One region of the Rhodococcus sp. Q1 genome, then DNA from elsewhere that is predicted to be linked to it. Evidence: riboswitches for the same ligand, from Rfam matches in the RefSeq annotation. Region 1 holds a riboswitch; the other holds the start of a gene.
What was found. Region 1 has a riboswitch for glycine ahead of gcvP (aminomethyl-transferring glycine dehydrogenase). Riboswitches for the same ligand answer to the same signal wherever they lie in the genome.
Positions count from the first base shown of each region.

Region 2: linked by a shared signal. The riboswitch ahead of EQ874_RS10850 (DMT family transporter) and the one ahead of gcvP (aminomethyl-transferring glycine dehydrogenase) in region 1 are both predicted to bind glycine.

Region 1 covers NZ_SDMJ01000015.1:24,256-28,675, reverse strand. Annotated here, with positions in the region: gene EQ874_RS22490 (bifunctional nuclease family protein) at 1-327, shown strand, start outside; gene EQ874_RS22485 (MerR family transcriptional regulator) at 570-1,196, shown strand; glycine riboswitch at 1,327-1,422, shown strand; gene gcvP (aminomethyl-transferring glycine dehydrogenase) at 1,582-4,420, shown strand, end outside.
Region 2 covers NZ_SDMJ01000003.1:497,251-501,670, forward strand. Annotated here, with positions in the region: gene EQ874_RS10845 (SPFH domain-containing protein) at 1-1,089, shown strand, start outside; gene EQ874_RS10850 (DMT family transporter) at 1,141-2,151, opposite strand; glycine riboswitch at 2,295-2,384, opposite strand; gene EQ874_RS10855 (DUF2254 domain-containing protein) at 2,496-3,821, shown strand; gene EQ874_RS10860 (DUF2945 domain-containing protein) at 3,898-4,107, shown strand; gene EQ874_RS10865 (hypothetical protein) at 4,124-4,420, opposite strand, start outside.

The DNA.
Region 1 (4,420 bases):
GTCGAGCCGGCGCGGCCGCTGACCCACGATCTGATCAAGAACCTCCTCGAGGCCTTCGGCCACAACTTGCGCGAAGTGCGCATCGTCGACCTGCGCGAGGGGACGTTCTACGCGGATCTGGTCTTCGACGGAGGGATGCGCGTGTCCTGCCGGCCTTCCGACGGGGTGGCTGTAGCCTTGCGCATCGGCGCGTCGGTCCACGTCGAGGAGCAGGTGCTCACCGAAGCAGGACTGGTCATGCCGGACGAGCGGGAGGACGAGGTCGAGAAGTTCAAGGAGTTCCTCGACTCCGTCTCGCCCGACGACTTCAAGGCGACGGACGGCTGAGCGCCGTCCGTCCGTACGGCGACGAGCGTTGGCGCGCGCGTCGGCCGTAGCGGTAGTAGTGTCGAACGTTGCCTTCCGGTCGGCGTGTTGCAGCCCAGCGCCCAACACCGGAGCGTACGCTGAGTTGATCCGCCAGGGATGACTCGGTGAGCCTGGGAGCGCTCGATGATCGGATGTGGTCGGGGGGAATCCGCCAGTCGATCGTTGCGAGGCAGAACTGGGCGCGCGAGAGGGAGTCAGTAGTGCGAGATCGGACGAAGGGACAGCCACTCGGCGTCGATTCCGGCGATCGCTCGAATCCGGCGCCGCGGACGAACGAGACCGACGAGATCCAGCCGGGTCTGTTTCCGGACAACTCGGTGCCCGACGAACTCGTCGGTTACCGTGTGCCCATCGCCTGCCAGATCGCGGGAATCAGCTACCGCCAGCTCGACTACTGGGCCCGCACCAATCTGGTGGTTCCGTCCATCCGTGGGGCCGCCGGATCCGGTAGCCAACGGCTGTATTCGTTCAAGGACATCCTCGTCCTCAAGATCGTCAAGCGCCTGCTCGACACCGGCGTCTCGCTGCAGAATATCCGCGTAGCCGTCGATCACCTCCGCAGCCGCGGTGTGGGCGATCTCGCGAAGATCACCCTCTTCTCGGACGGCACCACCGTCTACGAATGCACGTCGCCGGAAGAGGTCGTCGATTTACTGCAGGGCGGGCAGGGCGTCTTCGGGATCGCAGTGAGCGGCGCGATGCGCGAGCTCACCGGCAGCATCGCCGATTTCCCCGCCGAACGCGCCGACGGCGGCGGCGTCGAGGAACGCCCCGAGGACGAACTGGCGTCGCGTCGCCGCGAGCGCATCAACCGCCGCATCGGCTGACCACACCTCTGATGTCGCATCGGCCGACGATGCCGCCGACATCTCTGCCGGTCCATCTCCCCGGCCCGCGGCGCTTTCCGCACCTGCGGTATTTCGACCCCCGCGACGTGAACTAGACTCGAAGACGCGTCGCCATCACGCGGGAGAGACCCGGACACCGAGCCGGGCGCCGAAGGAGCAGCACCTCCCCGTCAATCTCTCAGGCAACCGGGACCGCGTGAGCTCCGACGTCTCTGGAAAGCGGCGGGAGCACCCGCCCGCCCACGGGGAAAGGCTCTGGCCGGCCGAATCTCTCAGGCGCTCGCTCGCGAGCTCACGACAGAGGGGGAGGAACCACTTCGCGCGACCGCGCACGTGGACCTCGCCGACCAGCCCGGGAGCTGCGATGACAGATGCCGTCACCTCGAACTTCGCCGATCGCCACATCGGCCCTGACACCGCCGGCCTGAACCGGATCCTCGACGTCGTCGGAGTCGATTCCCTCGACGCCCTCGCCACCGCCGCGGTGCCGGCAGCCATCCTCGACGACCGCGTCGGCACCGTGCCGACCGGACTCGACGTGCTCGACGCGCCCCGCTCCGAGCACGAGGTGCTCGCCGAACTGAAGGCGCTCGCGTCGCGGAACACCGTGGCGACATCGATGATCGGTCACGGCTACTACGACACGCTCACGCCGCCCGTGCTGCTGCGCAACATCATCGAGAACCCCGCCTGGTACACCGCCTACACCCCCTACCAGCCGGAGATCAGTCAGGGACGCCTCGAGGCGCTGCTGAACTTCCAGACCATGGTCGCCGACCTGACCGGCATGGAGGTGGCCAACTCGTCCATGCTGGACGAGGCCACCGCGGCCGCCGAGGCGATGACCCTGCTGCGCCGCGCGAACCGTAAGTCCAAGAGCCCCCGTCTCGTGGTCGACGTCGATCTGTTCGCGCAGACCGCCGCGGTGCTGGCGACCCGCGCCGAACCGCTCGGCATCGAGATCGTCACCGTCGACCTCGCCGACGGACTGCCCGACGGGGAGTTCTTCGGCGTGATCCTGCAGGTGCCCGGCGCCTCGGGACGTATCATCGACGCCGCTCCGATCATCGCGGCCGCCCACGACCGCGGCGCGCTCGTCGCCGTCGGTGCCGACCTGCTGGCCATGACCCTTGTCACCCCGCCCGGCGAGCAGGGTGCCGACGCGTGCTTCGGCACCACCCAGCGGTTCGGTGTGCCGATGGGCTTCGGTGGGCCGCATGCCGGCTACCTCGCCGTCGGCAGCGCCCACACCCGCACCCTTCCCGGTCGCCTCGTCGGTGTCTCGGTGGACGCGGACGGCAACCCGGCCTACCGCCTCGCGTTGCAGACCCGTGAGCAGCACATCCGCCGCGAGAAGGCCACCAGCAACATCTGCACCGCCCAGGTGCTCCTCGCCGTGCTCGCGGCCATGTACGCCTCGTACCACGGTGCCGAAGGCCTCACCGGCATCGCCCGCCGCGTCGCCAAGCACGCCCGCCACCTGGCCGACGGTCTGCGCGCCGGCGGCGTCGAGGTCGTCCACGCCGAGTTCTTCGACACCGTCCTCGTGCGCGTTCCGGGACGCGCCGCTGCCGTGCTCGTCGCCGCACGCGAGGCCGGTATCAACCTGTACCGCGTCGACGACGATCACGTGTCGATCTCGTGCGACGAGGCCACCACCGCCGCGCATGTCGACGCGGTCCTGGATGCCTTCGGCGTCACCGCCGGTGAGGCCGTCGAGGGAACGGCGCTGCCGGAGACCTTGGCCCGCACGAGCGAGTTCCTGCAGCACGAGGCGTTCACCCGCTACCGCACCGAGACCGCGATGATGCGGTACCTGCGGCGCCTGTCCGACAAGGACCTCGCCCTGGACCGCACGATGATCCCGCTCGGCTCGTGCACGATGAAGCTCAACGCCGCCGCCGAGATGGAGGCCATCACCTGGCCCGAGTTCGCGGGTCTGCACCCCTTCGCTCCGGCGGATCAGACGGCGGGGATCCGCCGCCTCATCGCCGACCTCGAAGGCTGGCTCGCCGCGGTGACGGGATACGACGCCGTGAGCCTGCAACCCAACGCCGGCAGCCAGGGCGAGTACGCGGGTCTGCTCGCGATCCGCCACTATCACCTCGACCGCGGCGACACCGATCGGGACATCTGCCTGATCCCGTCGAGCGCGCACGGCACCAACGCCGCGTCCGCCGTGATGGCGGGTATGCGCGTCGAGGTCGTCGCGTGCCGGCCGAACGGCGACGTCGATCTCGACGACCTGCGCGCCAAGATCACCGACCACGGGGCACGTCTGGCCGCGATCATGATCACCTATCCGTCGACGCACGGTGTCTACGAGCACGACATCGCCGACATCTGCGGTGCCGTGCACGACGCCGGCGGCCAGGTGTACATCGACGGCGCCAACCTCAACGCTCTCGTGGGTCTGGCCCGGCCGGGCAAGTTCGGTGGCGATGTGAGCCACCTGAACCTGCACAAGACGTTCTGCATCCCGCACGGTGGCGGAGGACCGGGCGTCGGGCCGATCGGGGTCCGGGCGCATCTGGCTCCGTACCTGCCGGGTCATCCGGCGGAGCCGGGTCTCGGGGGAGCCGGGCCGGTCTCGGCGGCGCCCTTCGGGTCGGCGTCGATCCTGCCGATCACCTGGGCGTACATCAAGATGATGGGCGCCGAGGGACTGCGTCGCGCGTCGTTGACGGCGATCGCGTCGGCGAACTACATCGCGCGTCGTCTCGACGAGTACTTCCCGGTGTTGTACACGGGGGAGACAGGCATGGTCGCCCACGAGTGCATCCTCGATCTGCGTCCGCTGACGAAGGCGACGGGGGTGACGGTCGACGACGTCGCGAAACGTCTGGCCGACTACGGCTTCCACGCGCCGACGATGAGTTTCCCGGTGGCCGGCACGCTCATGGTCGAACCCACCGAGAGCGAGGACATCGCCGAACTCGACGCCTTCATCGACGCGATGATCTCGATCCGCGGTGAGATCGACCGGGTCGGGGCAGGGGAGTGGCCGGTGGACGACAACCCGCTGCGCGGGGCTCCGCACACCGCGGAATGCCTGGTGGGCGAGTGGAATCACCCGTACTCACGGGAGATCGCGGTGTTCCCGATGGGGAAGAGCCGGGCCAAGGTCTGGCCCGCGGTGCGACGGATCGACGGCGCACACGGCGACCGGAACCTGGTGTGCTCGTGCCCGCCCTTGGAGGCGT
Region 2 (4,420 bases), on a different contig from region 1:
CCCTTCGTCGATCGCATCCGGGCGAAGGTCGATCTGCGCGAACGTGTCGTCTCGTTCCCGCCGCAGCCGGTCATCACCCAGGACAACCTCACGCTGAGCATCGATACGGTCGTGTACTTCCAGGTCACGAACCCGCAGGCCGCCGTCTACGAGATCAGCAACTACATCGCCGCCGTCGAGCAGCTCACCGTCACCACCTTGCGCAACGTCGTCGGCGGAATGACCCTCGAAGAGACCCTCACCTCCCGCGATTCGATCAACGGCCAGCTGCGGGGTGTGCTCGACGAGGCCACCGGACGGTGGGGACTGAGGGTGGCCCGAGTCGAACTCAAGAGCATCGATCCGCCGCCGTCGATCCAGGAATCGATGGAGAAGCAGATGAAGGCCGATCGTGAGAAGCGTGCCATGATCCTCACGGCCGAGGGCAACCGCGAATCGGCGATCAAGACCGCCGAGGGCGACAAACAATCGCGCATCCTCTCCGCCGAAGGCGCCAAACAGGCCGCGATCCTCGAAGCCGAGGCCGACCGGCAATCGCGGATTCTGCGCGCCCAGGGTGATCGCGCGGCCCGCTATCTCGAGGCCCAGGGCGAGGCGAAGTCCATCGAGAAGGTGTTCGCAGCGATCAAGGCCGGCAAGCCCACTCCGGAACTGCTCGCCTACCAGTACCTGCAGACGCTGCCGCAGATGGCGCAGGGCGACGCCAACAAGATGTGGGTGGTGCCGAGCGACTTCGGTAAGGCGCTCGAAGGGTTCGCGCGAACCCTCGGCGCGCCCGGTGAGGACGGTGTCTTCCGGTTCGAGCCGAGTCCCGTCGAAGAGGCGCTGCAGCGGCCCGAGGACGACAGTGCCGAGGTCGAGGACTGGTTCGCGACCAAGCGCGACCCGGAGGTGGCCCAGGCTGTCGCCGAAGCCGAGGCGGTCGCGCGCAAGCCGGTCGATCCTGCGGTCCGGACAGGTCTCGCAACAGAGGATGCGCAGGGCGCAGGCGGAGGCCGATCGGCTCTGCCCACCCCGCCACCGGCGCAACGCTGGATGGCGAACGACGCGGCCGAAGAGGCGGCCGAACCGCCGCGACAACAGCAGTAGCCCAACGGATCCGAGTGGGAGGGTGCGCCGAGTGGCGCACCCTCCCACTCGTTATCGGCGTCCGAGCATCGGTAGCGCCATGGCCACCAGGATCAGCCCGGCGCCTCCCGCGGCGAGCACCGTCACGGACTCTCCGAACGCCGCCATGCCGATCATCAGTGCGACCACGACTTCGAGGTAGGACAGTCCGGACAGCTCCGCAGCACGAAGATGCTTCCCCGCGACCACGAGCAGGCCGAGGGCGAACAGACCGCAGACGACGAAGAACCCGGCGGCCCAGAGCCACTGCGTCACGGTCATCCCCGACATGTCGGGTCGGGTCACCACGACCATCGCGCCCGTTGCGACGGCACCGAATACGAAGTTCCACAGGGACCGGACGTCGGACGGCATGTCGGTGCGACAGCGGTAGCACAGCAGAGCCGCACCGTAGAAGAGACCCGAGGCCACGCCCAGCACCGTGCCCAGCGTCTCGTGCTCGCCCCCGGAAGGATCACCGCCCACCAGACCGGCGGCAAGGAGCATCCCGGCGAACGCGGTCCCGATCGACAGCGCGTCGAGGCGACCGATCCCTTCCTTCAGGAACACCCGCGCGAGGATTGTCGCGACGACGGGACCGAGATAGTGGAGCACCACGGCCCGGGACAGGTCGGTCAACACCGTGGCGGACAGATAGGTCGCGAGGGACAGTCCGAGGAAGACGCCTCCTCCCACGACCGGCCAGGACAAACGGGTTCGGCGCACCTGCCCGAGTCGTCGGGACAACGCGATCAGGACGAGCATGCCGATCGCCCCCACCGCCATCCGTCCGAGGGTGAGTGCCTCGCCGAGAACCGCGCCGTCGGGTGTGGCCTTGCGGCCGAACAGGCCGGCGGCACCCATCGCCGTCGCGGACAACACGATCGCGGCGATTCCGAGCCGCCGGTTCGCACGCGGCGGCGACGTCGGAGTGGGGGAGGGAGGGAGAACAGGGCCACTCGGCTCGGACAGCGAATCGACAGCGCGCGGCGGCGCGGACAGCGAAGTACCGGCGCGCGGCGGCGCGCCCAGGGAAACGGTCACACGTCTTCCTCGGGTCCAGGGTGCTCGAAGAGAGCACCAGCGGGTGATGTCGTTCCCCGCTCTGTCATCGGACCTGAGAGCTTTCGCGGACGTGATCCGCTTACACCTTCGGTGAACCCGGAAGAGTTGCTTTCCAGAGGAGCCTCGCCGTGGCGGTCTGGGGGCCTGAGAGATTCCCGGGGAGGTTGCTCCTTCGGCGCCCGCTGTGTGCGGGACTCTCCCGCCGCGGTTCGGTGGCTGTTCAGTTGTCCGTCGAGTATCTCATGGATCGGCAACGACCGATCCGCAGGGACGTTCGATGCGAGTACCCGCAGTACCGGCACTCGGTGGTTGGCTTGGTGGGCATGAGCACTCTGCCGAGATCGTGGATGCAGCTACGGATCGCTGCGGGGGTGTATCGATTTCGGGAGAGTCTGTTCGCTCTGCCCGCCCTCATCGTCGTCGCCGGAGCCGTGCTGGCGGAGGTGAGCGGCTACATCGATCGGAGCGTCGACCCCTTCCCCTGGGGCATGAAGATGAACAGCAATGCGGCGATCTGGCTGCTGAGCACCGTGGCGGGCGCCACGATCACCACCGCCGGTGTCGTCTTCTCGTTGACCGTCGTGAGCCTGCAGCTGGCCAGCAGTCAGTTCTCGCCGCGGGTGATGCGCTCCTTCATCCGGGACCGCGTCAGCCAGACGGTCATCGGAATGCTGGTCGCGACGTTCGTCTACTGCGTACTGACGCTGCGCCACATCGGCGCGGACGAGGCGGCGCCGGCCCCGACACTGTCGACCACTCTCGCGGTGGCCCTCGCAGTGTCGACCGTGGTTCTCATCATCGCCTATCTGAATCGGCTGGCTCACGGTCTGCAGGTCGGTGAGGTCGTGCGCAGCATCGCGTCGGAAGCCGAGAATGTCATCTCGCACACGGGTCGCAGCGCGAACCGTGAGCTCCACGCGGAGCGGGTGCCGGAATCGGATTTCTCGGAAGGCGCGACGGTGTACGCCCCGCGTGAGGGCTGGGTGACCCAGGCGCCGGCCGAGCTCGTTCTCGCCGTGGTCCCACCGAGGGCCGTTGTACGAATGGAGACACGACCCGGCGCGTACATCCACCGAGGGGAACCTCTTCTCCGGATCCATCCGACGCCGGAGCGGGCTGTGACGCTACGGCGACTCGAGGCGGCCGTGGAGATTTCGAATGTACGTACCATGCAGCAGGACGTGGACTTCGCGCTGCGGCAACTCGTCGACATCGCGCTGCGCGCGCTGAGCCAGGCGATCAACGATCCGACGACCGCGACCGAAGTGGTGCTGCGGCTCGGAAGTCTCCTGCGCACATTACTGGTCACCGACAATCCGGCGCCGGCGATCGCGGGTGCGGAGGGTCGGATTCTGTTACGTCCGTGGATCCTGTCTCCCGAGGAGTACATCGAGCATGCCTTCGAGCAGATCCGACAAGCCGGTTCGGCGCAGTTGCACGTCGCCACAGCGCTCGCCCGGGTGCTGCGCATGCTCGTCGACTCCGTCTCGGAGCAGGGACGCACCGAGTACGTGCCGGCATTGCAACACCAGTTGCGCATGCTCGTCGACGCGGTCGTCGCCCGGCCGGAATTCCATCCGGACGACCTGGAACGGTTCCGCGCCGTCGCAGAGGGAGCGACGGATCCCGCAGAACACCGTCCGGTCTGACCGGACTGCCGTGTAGGACCGGTGGGCGGCGGCTATCCATCGGTCACAGGAACCGGCCGATCGGGAGGACGAAGACATGACGACCCACTTCTCCGTCGGTGACCACGTCCGATGGAATTCGGAAGCCGGATATGTCGAAGGTGTGATCATCGACAAGCACACGAAAGACGTGGAATTCAAAGGACGCATGCGGCGGTGCAGTGAAGACGAGCCGCAGTACGAGATCCGGAGCGACAAGACGGATCACGTCGCGATGCACAAGGGAAGTGCGCTGCAGAAGATCTGACGCGAAGAGTCGACGGTCAGGTGATCAGTGCCTGACCGACGCCGCACACCGCGACCGCCCACAGCACCGACGTGGACGTGCCGATGATGAACTGTTCCGAAGCGTTCGGCTCGCGCAGTTCGGGATAGCGGGCGAGGCCTTTGACGGCCATGACGACGGCGATCCCCTCCGGCCACCCGGCGAGGATCGAGGCGGTGACGGCCCCACGTTCGAGAACTCCGATGACGCGGCCGCCGCGCAGCGGACCCGGGGGAGGAGTGGGAGCGGGACCGGCGTCGGGTTGCCGGCGAGCGATCCGGAACGCGACGAGGAC